Regions from separate parts of the Listeria sp. LM90SB2 genome, predicted to be linked through region 1. Evidence: a T-box and tRNA genes for the amino acid it is inferred to sense, from the RefSeq annotation. Region 1 holds a T-box; the other regions hold tRNA genes.
What was found. The T-box of region 1 lies ahead of ileS (isoleucine--tRNA ligase). A T-box ahead of a tRNA ligase gene usually reads a tRNA of that ligase, here a tRNA-Ile.
Positions count from the first base shown of each region.

Region 2: it has a tRNA-Ile gene. The T-box ahead of ileS (isoleucine--tRNA ligase) is inferred to sense a tRNA for this amino acid. The anticodon was not compared.
Region 3: it has a tRNA-Ile gene. The T-box ahead of ileS (isoleucine--tRNA ligase) is inferred to sense a tRNA for this amino acid. The anticodon was not compared.

Region 1 is NZ_CP046449.1:2,096,916-2,100,989, forward strand. Features, by position in the region: gene ileS (isoleucine--tRNA ligase) at 1-1,734, opposite strand, end outside; T-box leader at 1,787-2,020, opposite strand; gene divIVA (septum site-determining protein DivIVA) at 2,017-2,544, opposite strand; gene GL301_RS10335 (transcription repressor NadR) at 2,640-3,161, opposite strand; gene GL301_RS10340 (IscS subfamily cysteine desulfurase) at 3,166-4,074, opposite strand, start outside.
Region 2 is NZ_CP046449.1:2,410,202-2,414,275, reverse strand. Features, by position in the region: gene GL301_RS11915 (DeoR/GlpR family DNA-binding transcription regulator) at 7-765, shown strand; rRNA gene GL301_RS11910 (16S ribosomal RNA) at 1,116-2,665, shown strand; tRNA gene GL301_RS11905 (tRNA-Ile) at 2,795-2,868, shown strand; tRNA gene GL301_RS11900 (tRNA-Ala) at 2,915-2,990, shown strand; rRNA gene GL301_RS11895 (23S ribosomal RNA) at 3,163-4,074, shown strand, end outside.
Region 3 is NZ_CP046449.1:2,648,183-2,652,256, forward strand. Features, by position in the region: rRNA gene GL301_RS13095 (23S ribosomal RNA) at 1-727, opposite strand, end outside; tRNA gene GL301_RS13100 (tRNA-Ala) at 900-975, opposite strand; tRNA gene GL301_RS13105 (tRNA-Ile) at 1,022-1,095, opposite strand; rRNA gene GL301_RS13110 (16S ribosomal RNA) at 1,225-2,774, opposite strand; gene GL301_RS13115 (Mrp/NBP35 family ATP-binding protein) at 3,058-4,074, opposite strand, start outside.

The DNA.
Region 1 (4,074 bases):
ACGATAAGGCGCTTCACCAGTGATTGCTACAGCAGTTGTTAAGGATGAGTTGAACCAGCCACGATATTGGTCAGAGCCTTCCATATATAAATCAGCCGGACGACTTAATTCTGGGCGAGCATTCAGCACAGCTTGATGACTAGAACCTGAATCAAACCAAACGTCCATAATATCGGTTTCTTTTGTAAATTCTCCATTTGGACTACCTGGATGCGTAAAGCCAGCAGGTAATAAATCTTTCACATCGCGTTCAAACCAAACATTCGAACCATGCTCACGGAAAAGTTCAGAAATGTGATTAATTGTTTCGTCTGTGATAATCGCTTCCCCATTTTCCGCATAGAAAATCGGTAGTGGAACGCCCCATGCACGTTGACGAGAAATAACCCAGTCACCGCGGTCGCGAACCATATTGAATAAACGTGTTTCACCCCAAGCAGGAGTCCAATTAACACCTTTAACAGCAGCGAGTAAATCATCACGGAATGCGTCAATCGAAGCAAACCACTGCGCTGTTGCACGGAAAATAACTGGTTTTTTCGTACGCCAATCATGTGGATAAGAGTGAGTGATGAATTCCATTTTTAGTAATGCGCCCACTTCTTCTAGTTTTTCTGTGACCATTTTGTTCGCTGTATCGTAAAATACGCCTTCAAATCCCGGTGCTTCCTCTGTGAATACACCACGATCATCTAGTGGAGCAAGTACTTCTAAATCGTATTTTTTCCCGATTAAAAAGTCATCTTCCCCGTGTCCAGGAGCCGTATGAACCGCACCAGTACCGGCTTCAGCAGTAGCATGTTCCCCGTTCATTACTAAGGAATCACGGTCATAGAATGGGTGTTTAGTTACAACGCGGTCAAGTTCAGAACCACGAACTGTTTTCACTACTGTCGCATCTTCAAAGCCTAGTTTTTCGCGTAAGCTTGGTAAAAGTGCTTCTGCTACAACATATTTTTCCCCAGCGGATTCAATTACTACATAGTCCAAATCAGGGTTAACAGTAATACCCATGTTTGCAGGAATTGTCCAAGGAGTTGTTGTCCAGATAACGATATTCGTTCCTTCATCTAGTACACCTTTTCCGTCTGTTACTTTAAAAGCAACGAAAATGGAAGCAGATTTTTTATCCTGATATTCGATTTCTGCTTCTGCCAGCGCAGATTCACTAGAAGGAGACCAATAAACCGGTTTTTTACCTTTGTAAATGTAACCTTTTTTCGCCATTTCACCGAAGACTTTGATTTGCTCTGCTTCGTATTCTGGTAAAAGTGTAATGTAAGGATTTTCCCAGTCACCGTTAATTCCAAGTCGTTTGAATCCTGTACGTTGACCGTCTACTTGCGTCATTGCATATTCGGCACATAGTTTACGGAATTCAGCAATAGACATTTCTTTCCGTTTAACGCCTTTTTTGGCGATAGCTGTCTCAATTGGTAGTCCGTGTGTGTCCCAACCTGGAACATACGGGGAGCTGAAGCCAGCCATTGATTTATAACGGACGATAATATCTTTGATTGTTTTGTTTAGAGCGTGACCCATGTGAAGCTCACCGTTAGCATAAGGAGGCCCATCATGCAAAATGTACGCCTTGCGTCCAGCATTTTTTTCTTGAATCTTCTCATATAGTTTTTCTTCTTCCCATTTTGCTTGCCATTCAGGTTCTTTGTTTGGCAGGTTTCCACGCATCGGAAAATCTGTTTTTGGCATTAATAACGTATCTTTATATTCCATACTCTATTCTCCTTTAAATCTTTATTTTTAAACACAAAAAAATCTCTCCCAAAAAAGGGACGAGATTCGCGGTACCACCCTTGTTGACATGCAATTTTGTTGCTTGCCCACTTCATTAATGCCATAACGCTGGCTCGCGCTAACACTTACTCAAGCGATTGCTTTTTCGGGTTAGAACTAAAGAGTGATTTCTATTTTTTAGAGGATAGTTGGTCTCGCACCATTTACCAACTCGCTTCATATCCTTTGTCTAAAAAATTTACTTGTCTCTTATAATCGTTTTTAACGTTCTTCTGATTCAGCAGCTTCGACTTCTTTAATAGACGCTAATTCTGTTGCATCTACATCGTAAGCCATCATTTGCTGCCAATCTTCACTTTTAATTAAATCCATTTGCGCTTCTACTAACATACGCAGACGCTCGCGGAATACTTTAGATTGACGTTTTAGGTCTTCAATTTCAATCGCGATTTTACGAGCTTTAGAAAGTGAGTCGCTTAAAATTCGGTCTGCATTTTTTTCAGCTTCACGGATAATAAGTTTTGCTTCTTTTTCAGCGGAAGCTTTCACTTCTTCGGCAGCTGTTTGTGCCACGATTAATGATTTGTTTAATGTTTCTTCAATGTTTGTAAAATGACCTAAACGTTCTTCACTATTATTTAAAGTGTCCTCAATACGCTTTTTCTCTTTAATAACTTGTTCATAATCTTTAATGATTTGATCGAGGAAGTCATTTACTTCGTCTTCGTCATAACCTCTAAAACCACGGGTAAACTCTTTGTTATGTATATCCAGCGGCGATAATGGCATATCTAGCACCTCCATACGACTATTTGTTTATAAATACCTAACATACATTCTACCATAGTTACTAGCTTTTTCCTAGAATTTATATTGAAAAATGGTTAGATTAAAAATCCAGCTTTATCTAGCGCCTTAATCGCTTGTTCTAATTGTTCTTTCGTATCTGCTTCAATCGTATGTAAATGTGTTCCATCCGTTAAACCAGACAGCATTGTTGCTCCTGTTGTTTGCAATTTCCGCACAAATTTCTCTACATCAAAACGGCTTTTTAAATGTAGTGAAGCGGTGATTTCGCCGTATATTGGATGATCCACAATCACATCAATAATGGAAACACCGTGATCTACCAAAATATTTAGTTCCTCGGCAGCTTGTTCTTTCGTATGTTTCACGGCAATAACGCGCCTTTCCCCTGTATAACTTGTTTCTTTCGCATAAATATAGCCTTGTGGGGTAGCCATAATTGGTTCATTGCCAGCTTTTAACAAAGAAATATCTTGAACAATCACTTGGCGGCTAACATTTGTTTTCTGTGCTAATTGATTTCCAGAAATTGGCGCCTCGGCTTCTTTTAGCCATTTTAAAATCATTTGCCTACGCGTATCTCCTAATATTTTTTTCATCTTATCACCTTTTTCGTAATAATTTATCGATTTCTTCTTTAAAAATAATACTATCGTTTAATTCATTTTCTCTTCCAAAAGATAAGCGGATAAAACGGTTTGCTTCTTCTGTTGTTTTTCCAGTAGCGATTAATGTTCTGGACGGAGCTAAATCACGTAAACTACATGCACTTGTCGTCGAGATTTGAATATCTGCTTCGTTTAAAGCAAGTAACGCTTCCTGACCTTGCATATTTGGCAAAGTAAGTCCTAAAATATACGGCGATGTATTGGGTCCACCTTCCACTTCTACTCGCGCTTCTAATGTGTCGCAAATCGCAGCTTTTAGTTTCATAGCTCTAATCGCTTCTTGTTCTCTATTTTCTATTATATCATAGGCGGCAGTTGTAAAGGCAGCAATAGCTGGAACATTTACTGTCCCCGGTCTAAAGCCAAATTCATGATGTACATCTGGCAAAACTGCCTGCAAAGGAGAATCTGGTTTCATAAAAAGTATTCCCGCCCCTTTTGGTCCATAAATTTTATGCGATGAAATACTAAAACTAGTGGCATCACTTAAATCTAAATCAATTTTCCCAAAGGATTGAACGATATCGGTATGAAAAAAGACACCTGCTTTTTTAGCAATATGAGCTAGTTCCGCGATTGGTTGGATGGTTCCGATTTCCGAATTAACATGTTGAATAATAATAAGCCCCGTCTCAGCAGAAATCATTTTTTCTAAAGTAGCTGGATTTACTTGCCCAAACGAATCAACTGGTAATACTTTAATCCGACACTTCCCCGTTTGTTCGAGTGCCATTAGTTGCTGCCAAACTGAAGCGTGTTCTAGCGGACTTACGAGCACTTCTTTCTTATCAGTTGTATGGATTAGCGTTTGGATGGCAATTTGATTACTCTCTGTTCCACCACT
Region 2 (4,074 bases), 310 kb from region 1:
GAAGAAGTGCTATCTATCGAACGAAAACGCGCCATCGTCCAATATGTCAAAAGCCGAAAAATAGCAACAGTTAGCGAATTAGCTAAACATTTTGAAGTCCACGAAGCAACCATTCGCCGCGATTTAACCTCTTTAGAAAAAGACAAAAAGCTAAAAAGAACCCACGGCGGAGTTATGATAGAAGAAAAAGTAGTTTCCGAACCAAATTGGAAAAAACGAAGCGAAGTGCGCTATGAAGAAAAACAACGCATCGCCACGTTAGCAGCGACAATGGTCAAAGACGGCGATACAATCATTCTTGACGCCGGAACAACAACCGGACACATCGCAACCGCATTAAAAGACCGATCCAAACTAACCGTCATAACAAACGATATCAACGTAGCTTCCATTATGCGCTTTTCCCCGTCTAAAGTAATTGTGACAGGTGGCGTCATCTACCCAGAAACTTTCATCCTTAACGGTATGATTACAAGCGGAACCTTGCAGAGCATTCACGTACATAAAGCATTTGTAACCACGCCAGCGCTCGATATCGACAAAGGCCTAATGCATTACGACGAATACCTAATCCCAGCTAAGCAACAAATGCTCCACTCAGCCGATGAAGTCATCTTAGTAACAGACCACACCAAGTTCGGCCGCATTTCACTATACAAATACGCAGCCCTAGACGAAATCTCTTCTATTATCACTGGAAAAGAAATAGACCCAGTATTAAAAGAACAATTTGAAGAAAAAGGAATGCAAATTTATACAACATAATGTTTTAAAAACTCCATTTAATCACCAATTTATGCACCAAATTCATCTTTTTTCATCTTTATTTAAAAAACTTTGTAAAAAGTATTGACGAAAGGCAAAAATCTTGGTATATTTATAAACGTTGCTGATGCGGACAAAACGCTTTCGCAACAAAAGAAATTGACCTTTGAAAACTGAACAAAGAAGAAGACGAAAAGCAATGAGACGTAAAGTCTCACTGGTAATCGCAGGGCAGAAAACAGAAAGCTGTTTTCAACAAAACAAACTAGTAATTTAATTGCTAGCGAAGTCAATTTGACGCAAGGAATCTTATTCACGGTGTTGAATAAGTATTCAAATTCAATTTATATTTTAAAGAGAGTTTGATCCTGGCTCAGGACGAACGCTGGCGGCGTGCCTAATACATGCAAGTCGAACGAACGGAGGAAGAGCTTGCTCTTCCAAAGTTAGTGGCGGACGGGTGAGTAACACGTGGGCAACCTGCCTGTAAGTTGGGGATAACTCCGGGAAACCGGGGCTAATACCGAATGATAAAGTGTGGCGCATGCCACGCTTTTGAAAGATGGTTTCGGCTATCGCTTACAGATGGGCCCGCGGTGCATTAGCTAGTTGGTAGGGTAATGGCCTACCAAGGCAACGATGCATAGCCGACCTGAGAGGGTGATCGGCCACACTGGGACTGAGACACGGCCCAGACTCCTACGGGAGGCAGCAGTAGGGAATCTTCCGCAATGGACGAAAGTCTGACGGAGCAACGCCGCGTGTATGAAGAAGGTTTTCGGATCGTAAAGTACTGTTGTTAGAGAAGAACAAGGATAAGAGTAACTGCTTGTCCCTTGACGGTATCTAACCAGAAAGCCACGGCTAACTACGTGCCAGCAGCCGCGGTAATACGTAGGTGGCAAGCGTTGTCCGGATTTATTGGGCGTAAAGCGCGCGCAGGCGGTCTTTTAAGTCTGATGTGAAAGCCCCCGGCTTAACCGGGGAGGGTCATTGGAAACTGGAAGACTGGAGTGCAGAAGAGGAGAGTGGAATTCCACGTGTAGCGGTGAAATGCGTAGATATGTGGAGGAACACCAGTGGCGAAGGCGACTCTCTGGTCTGTAACTGACGCTGAGGCGCGAAAGCGTGGGGAGCAAACAGGATTAGATACCCTGGTAGTCCACGCCGTAAACGATGAGTGCTAAGTGTTAGGGGGTTTCCGCCCCTTAGTGCTGCAGCTAACGCATTAAGCACTCCGCCTGGGGAGTACGACCGCAAGGTTGAAACTCAAAGGAATTGACGGGGGCCCGCACAAGCGGTGGAGCATGTGGTTTAATTCGAAGCAACGCGAAGAACCTTACCAGGTCTTGACATCCTTTGACCACTCTGGAGACAGAGCTTTCCCTTCGGGGACAAAGTGACAGGTGGTGCATGGTTGTCGTCAGCTCGTGTCGTGAGATGTTGGGTTAAGTCCCGCAACGAGCGCAACCCTTGATTTTAGTTGCCAGCATTTAGTTGGGCACTCTAAAGTGACTGCCGGTGCAAGCCGGAGGAAGGTGGGGATGACGTCAAATCATCATGCCCCTTATGACCTGGGCTACACACGTGCTACAATGGATAGTACAAAGGGTCGCGAAGCCGCGAGGTGGAGCTAATCCCATAAAACTATTCTCAGTTCGGATTGTAGGCTGCAACTCGCCTACATGAAGCCGGAATCGCTAGTAATCGTGGATCAGCATGCCACGGTGAATACGTTCCCGGGCCTTGTACACACCGCCCGTCACACCACGAGAGTTTGTAACACCCGAAGTCGGTAGGGTAACCTTTATGGAGCCAGCCGCCGAAGGTGGGACAGATAATTGGGGTGAAGTCGTAACAAGGTAGCCGTATCGGAAGGTGCGGCTGGATCACCTCCTTTCTAAGGAAAAGGAAACCTGTGAGTTTTCGTTCTTCTCTATTTGTTCAGTTTTGAGAGGTTACTCTCTTTTATGTCAGATAAAGTATGCAAGGCACTATGCTTGAAGCATCGCGCCACTACATTTTTGACGGGCCTATAGCTCAGCTGGTTAGAGCGCACGCCTGATAAGCGTGAGGTCGATGGTTCGAGTCCATTTAGGCCCACTTTTTCTTTCTGACATAAGAAATACAAATAATCATACCCTTTTACGGGGCCTTAGCTCAGCTGGGAGAGCGCCTGCTTTGCACGCAGGAGGTCAGCGGTTCGATCCCGCTAGGCTCCACCAAAATTGTTCTTTGAAAACTAGATAAGAAAGTTAGTAAAGTTAGCATAGATAAGTAATTATCTATGACACAAGTAACCGAGAATCATCTGAAAGTGAATCTTTCATCTGATTGGAAGTATCATCGCTGATACGGAAAATCAGAAAAACAACCTTTACTTCGTAGAAGTAAATTGGTTAAGTTAGAAAGGGCGCACGGTGGATGCCTTGGCACTAGGAGCCGAAGAAGGACGGGACTAACACCGATATGCTTTGGGGAGCTGTACGTAAGCGTTGATCCAGAGATTTCCGAATGGGGGAACCCACTATCTTTAGTCGGATAGTATCCTTACGTGAATACATAGCGTGAGGAAGGCAGACCCAGGGAACTGAAACATCTAAGTACCTGGAGGAAGAGAAAGAAAAATCGATTTCCTGAGTAGCGGCGAGCGAAACGGAAAGAGCCCAAACCAAGAAGCTTGCTTCTTGGGGTTGTAGGACACTCTATACGGAGTTACAAAAGAAAGTTATAAATGAAGCGGTCTGGAAAGGCCCGCCAAAGACGGTAACAGCCCGGTAGTTGAAATGGCTTTCCCTCCAGAGTGGATCCTGAGTACGGCGGAACACGTGAAATTCCGTCGGAATCCGGGAGGACCATCTCCCAAGGCTAAATACTCCCTAGTGACCGATAGTGAACCAGTACCGTGAGGGAAAGGTGAAAAGCACCCCGGAAGGGGAGTGAAACAGTTCCTGAAACCGTGTGCCTACAAGTAGTTAGAGCCCGTTAATGGGTGATAGCGTGCCTTTTGTAGAATGAACCGGCGAGTTACGATTTGTTGCAAGGTTAAGCGGAAAAAGCGGAGCCGTAGCGAAAGCGAGTCTGAATAGGGCGCATAAGTAACAGGTCGTAGACCCGAAACCAGGTGATCTACCCATGTCCAGGATGAAGGTAAGGTAATACTTACTGGAGGTCCGAACCCACGCACGTTGAAAAGTGCGGGGATGAGGTGTGGGTAGCGGAGAAATTCCAATCGAACTTGGAGATAGCTGGTTCTCTCCGAAATAGCTTTAGGGCTAGCCTCGAGGTAAAGAGTCATGGAGGTAGAGC
Region 3 (4,074 bases), 550 kb from region 1:
CTGGTTTCGGGTCTACGACCTGTTACTTATGCGCCCTATTCAGACTCGCTTTCGCTACGGCTCCGCTTTTTCCGCTTAACCTTGCAACAAATCGTAACTCGCCGGTTCATTCTACAAAAGGCACGCTATCACCCATTAACGGGCTCTAACTACTTGTAGGCACACGGTTTCAGGAACTGTTTCACTCCCCTTCCGGGGTGCTTTTCACCTTTCCCTCACGGTACTGGTTCACTATCGGTCACTAGGGAGTATTTAGCCTTGGGAGATGGTCCTCCCGGATTCCGACGGAATTTCACGTGTTCCGCCGTACTCAGGATCCACTCTGGAGGGAAAGCCATTTCAACTACCGGGCTGTTACCGTCTTTGGCGGGCCTTTCCAGACCGCTTCATTTATAACTTTCTTTTGTAACTCCGTATAGAGTGTCCTACAACCCCAAGAAGCAAGCTTCTTGGTTTGGGCTCTTTCCGTTTCGCTCGCCGCTACTCAGGAAATCGATTTTTCTTTCTCTTCCTCCAGGTACTTAGATGTTTCAGTTCCCTGGGTCTGCCTTCCTCACGCTATGTATTCACGTAAGGATACTATCCGACTAAAGATAGTGGGTTCCCCCATTCGGAAATCTCTGGATCAACGCTTACGTACAGCTCCCCAAAGCATATCGGTGTTAGTCCCGTCCTTCTTCGGCTCCTAGTGCCAAGGCATCCACCGTGCGCCCTTTCTAACTTAACCAATTTACTTCTACGAAGTAAAGGTTGTTTTTCTGATTTTCCGTATCAGCGATGATACTTCCAATCAGATGAAAGATTCACTTTCAGATGATTCTCGGTTACTTGTGTCATAGATAATTACTTATCTATGCTAACTTTACTAACTTTCTTATCTAGTTTTCAAAGAACAATTTTGGTGGAGCCTAGCGGGATCGAACCGCTGACCTCCTGCGTGCAAAGCAGGCGCTCTCCCAGCTGAGCTAAGGCCCCGTAAAAGGGTATGATTATTTGTATTTCTTATGTCAGAAAGAAAAAGTGGGCCTAAATGGACTCGAACCATCGACCTCACGCTTATCAGGCGTGCGCTCTAACCAGCTGAGCTATAGGCCCGTCAAAAATGTAGTGGCGCGATGCTTCAAGCATAGTGCCTTGCATACTTTATCTGACATAAAAGAGAGTAACCTCTCAAAACTGAACAAATAGAGAAGAACGAAAACTCACAGGTTTCCTTTTCCTTAGAAAGGAGGTGATCCAGCCGCACCTTCCGATACGGCTACCTTGTTACGACTTCACCCCAATTATCTGTCCCACCTTCGGCGGCTGGCTCCATAAAGGTTACCCTACCGACTTCGGGTGTTACAAACTCTCGTGGTGTGACGGGCGGTGTGTACAAGGCCCGGGAACGTATTCACCGTGGCATGCTGATCCACGATTACTAGCGATTCCGGCTTCATGTAGGCGAGTTGCAGCCTACAATCCGAACTGAGAATAGTTTTATGGGATTAGCTCCACCTCGCGGCTTCGCGACCCTTTGTACTATCCATTGTAGCACGTGTGTAGCCCAGGTCATAAGGGGCATGATGATTTGACGTCATCCCCACCTTCCTCCGGCTTGCACCGGCAGTCACTTTAGAGTGCCCAACTAAATGCTGGCAACTAAAATCAAGGGTTGCGCTCGTTGCGGGACTTAACCCAACATCTCACGACACGAGCTGACGACAACCATGCACCACCTGTCACTTTGTCCCCGAAGGGAAAGCTCTGTCTCCAGAGTGGTCAAAGGATGTCAAGACCTGGTAAGGTTCTTCGCGTTGCTTCGAATTAAACCACATGCTCCACCGCTTGTGCGGGCCCCCGTCAATTCCTTTGAGTTTCAACCTTGCGGTCGTACTCCCCAGGCGGAGTGCTTAATGCGTTAGCTGCAGCACTAAGGGGCGGAAACCCCCTAACACTTAGCACTCATCGTTTACGGCGTGGACTACCAGGGTATCTAATCCTGTTTGCTCCCCACGCTTTCGCGCCTCAGCGTCAGTTACAGACCAGAGAGTCGCCTTCGCCACTGGTGTTCCTCCACATATCTACGCATTTCACCGCTACACGTGGAATTCCACTCTCCTCTTCTGCACTCCAGTCTTCCAGTTTCCAATGACCCTCCCCGGTTAAGCCGGGGGCTTTCACATCAGACTTAAAAGACCGCCTGCGCGCGCTTTACGCCCAATAAATCCGGACAACGCTTGCCACCTACGTATTACCGCGGCTGCTGGCACGTAGTTAGCCGTGGCTTTCTGGTTAGATACCGTCAAGGGACAAGCAGTTACTCTTATCCTTGTTCTTCTCTAACAACAGTACTTTACGATCCGAAAACCTTCTTCATACACGCGGCGTTGCTCCGTCAGACTTTCGTCCATTGCGGAAGATTCCCTACTGCTGCCTCCCGTAGGAGTCTGGGCCGTGTCTCAGTCCCAGTGTGGCCGATCACCCTCTCAGGTCGGCTATGCATCGTTGCCTTGGTAGGCCATTACCCTACCAACTAGCTAATGCACCGCGGGCCCATCTGTAAGCGATAGCCGAAACCATCTTTCAAAAGCATGGCATGCGCCACACTTTATCATTCGGTATTAGCCCCGGTTTCCCGGAGTTATCCCAAACTTACAGGCAGGTTGCCCACGTGTTACTCACCCGTCCGCCACTAACTTTGGAAGAGCAAGCTCTTCCTCCGTTCGTTCGACTTGCATGTATTAGGCACGCCGCCAGCGTTCGTCCTGAGCCAGGATCAAACTCTCTTTAAAATATAAATTGAATTTGAATACTTATTCAACACCGTGAATAAGATTCCTTGCGTCAAATTGACTTCGCTAGCAATTAAATTACTAGTTTGTTTTGTTGAAAACAGCTTTCTGTTTTCTGCCCTGCGATTACCAGTGAGACTTTACGTCTCATTGCTTTTCGTCTTCTTTTTTGTTCAGTTTTCAAAGGTCAGTTTCTTTTGTTGCGAAAGCGTTTTGTCCGCATCAGCAACGTTTATAAATATACCAAGATTTTTGCCTTTCGTCAATACTTTTTACAAAGTTTTTATGATAAATATGGAATTATTTTCTCTGCTAGGGTTTTATATGCTTTTCCTGAAGTGCTTGAAGAGTTGAAAAGGGCTGATACATAGCCATTTCCATTTGGTTCTGGTTGTTCTATTGGCAGTTGAATTAAAAGTTGTGTTTCTAAGTCTGCAGCAACTTTTTCGCCGCCGCCTTGTCCGAATACTTTTAATACTTGTCCATCAGCTAAAGTAAGATAAGACATATTTTCGATTACACCGATGATTTTGTGATTGTTTTTTGCTGCCATATATCCTGCTCGAGATGCGACTGACGCGGCTGCATAATGTGGTGTTGTAACAATAAGTTCATTGCATTTCGGGATAAGCGTATGGATATCTAGCGCAACATCTCCAGTTCCAGGTGGTAAATCGATAAGTAAATAGTCTAGTTTTCCCCATCTTACTTCTTCTAAAAACATTTTAATCATTTTCCCTAGCATTGGTCCGCGCCAGATAACTGGTTCTCCTTGTTCCACAAAAAAATCCATAGAAATCATTTGAATGCCGTGTGTTTCGACTGGGATGATTTGGCCATTTTCTTTGCGGGGGGATTCGGTTGTTCCTAGCAGTACAGGAATACTGAATCCATATATATCCGCGTCTAATAATCCTACTTTTTTGCCTTGTTGTGCTAAGGCGATTGCAAGATTCGCAGAGACAGTTGATTTCCCGACGCCACCTTTACCACTCGCTATTGCTAAGAATTTCGTTTCACTAGCTTCTGAGAGTATGTTATCTCTTGCTTGGAAAATGCGGTCAATAACTGCTGCGGGTAGGTATTCTAGCTCAATATTTATTTCATTTACGCCGAATTGGGTGAGAAGTTCTTCTATATTATGAACAAAATGATCCGTTTCTACTGCTGGATCAGCTAATGCGATTTTGATGTTTGCTGTTTCTTCAAGCACTTGCACTTCTAAAACACCTTCTGTTTCTTCTAAGCTTGCCTCTAAAACAGGATCTTGCAATCTATATAGCAATCTAGTAATTTGTTG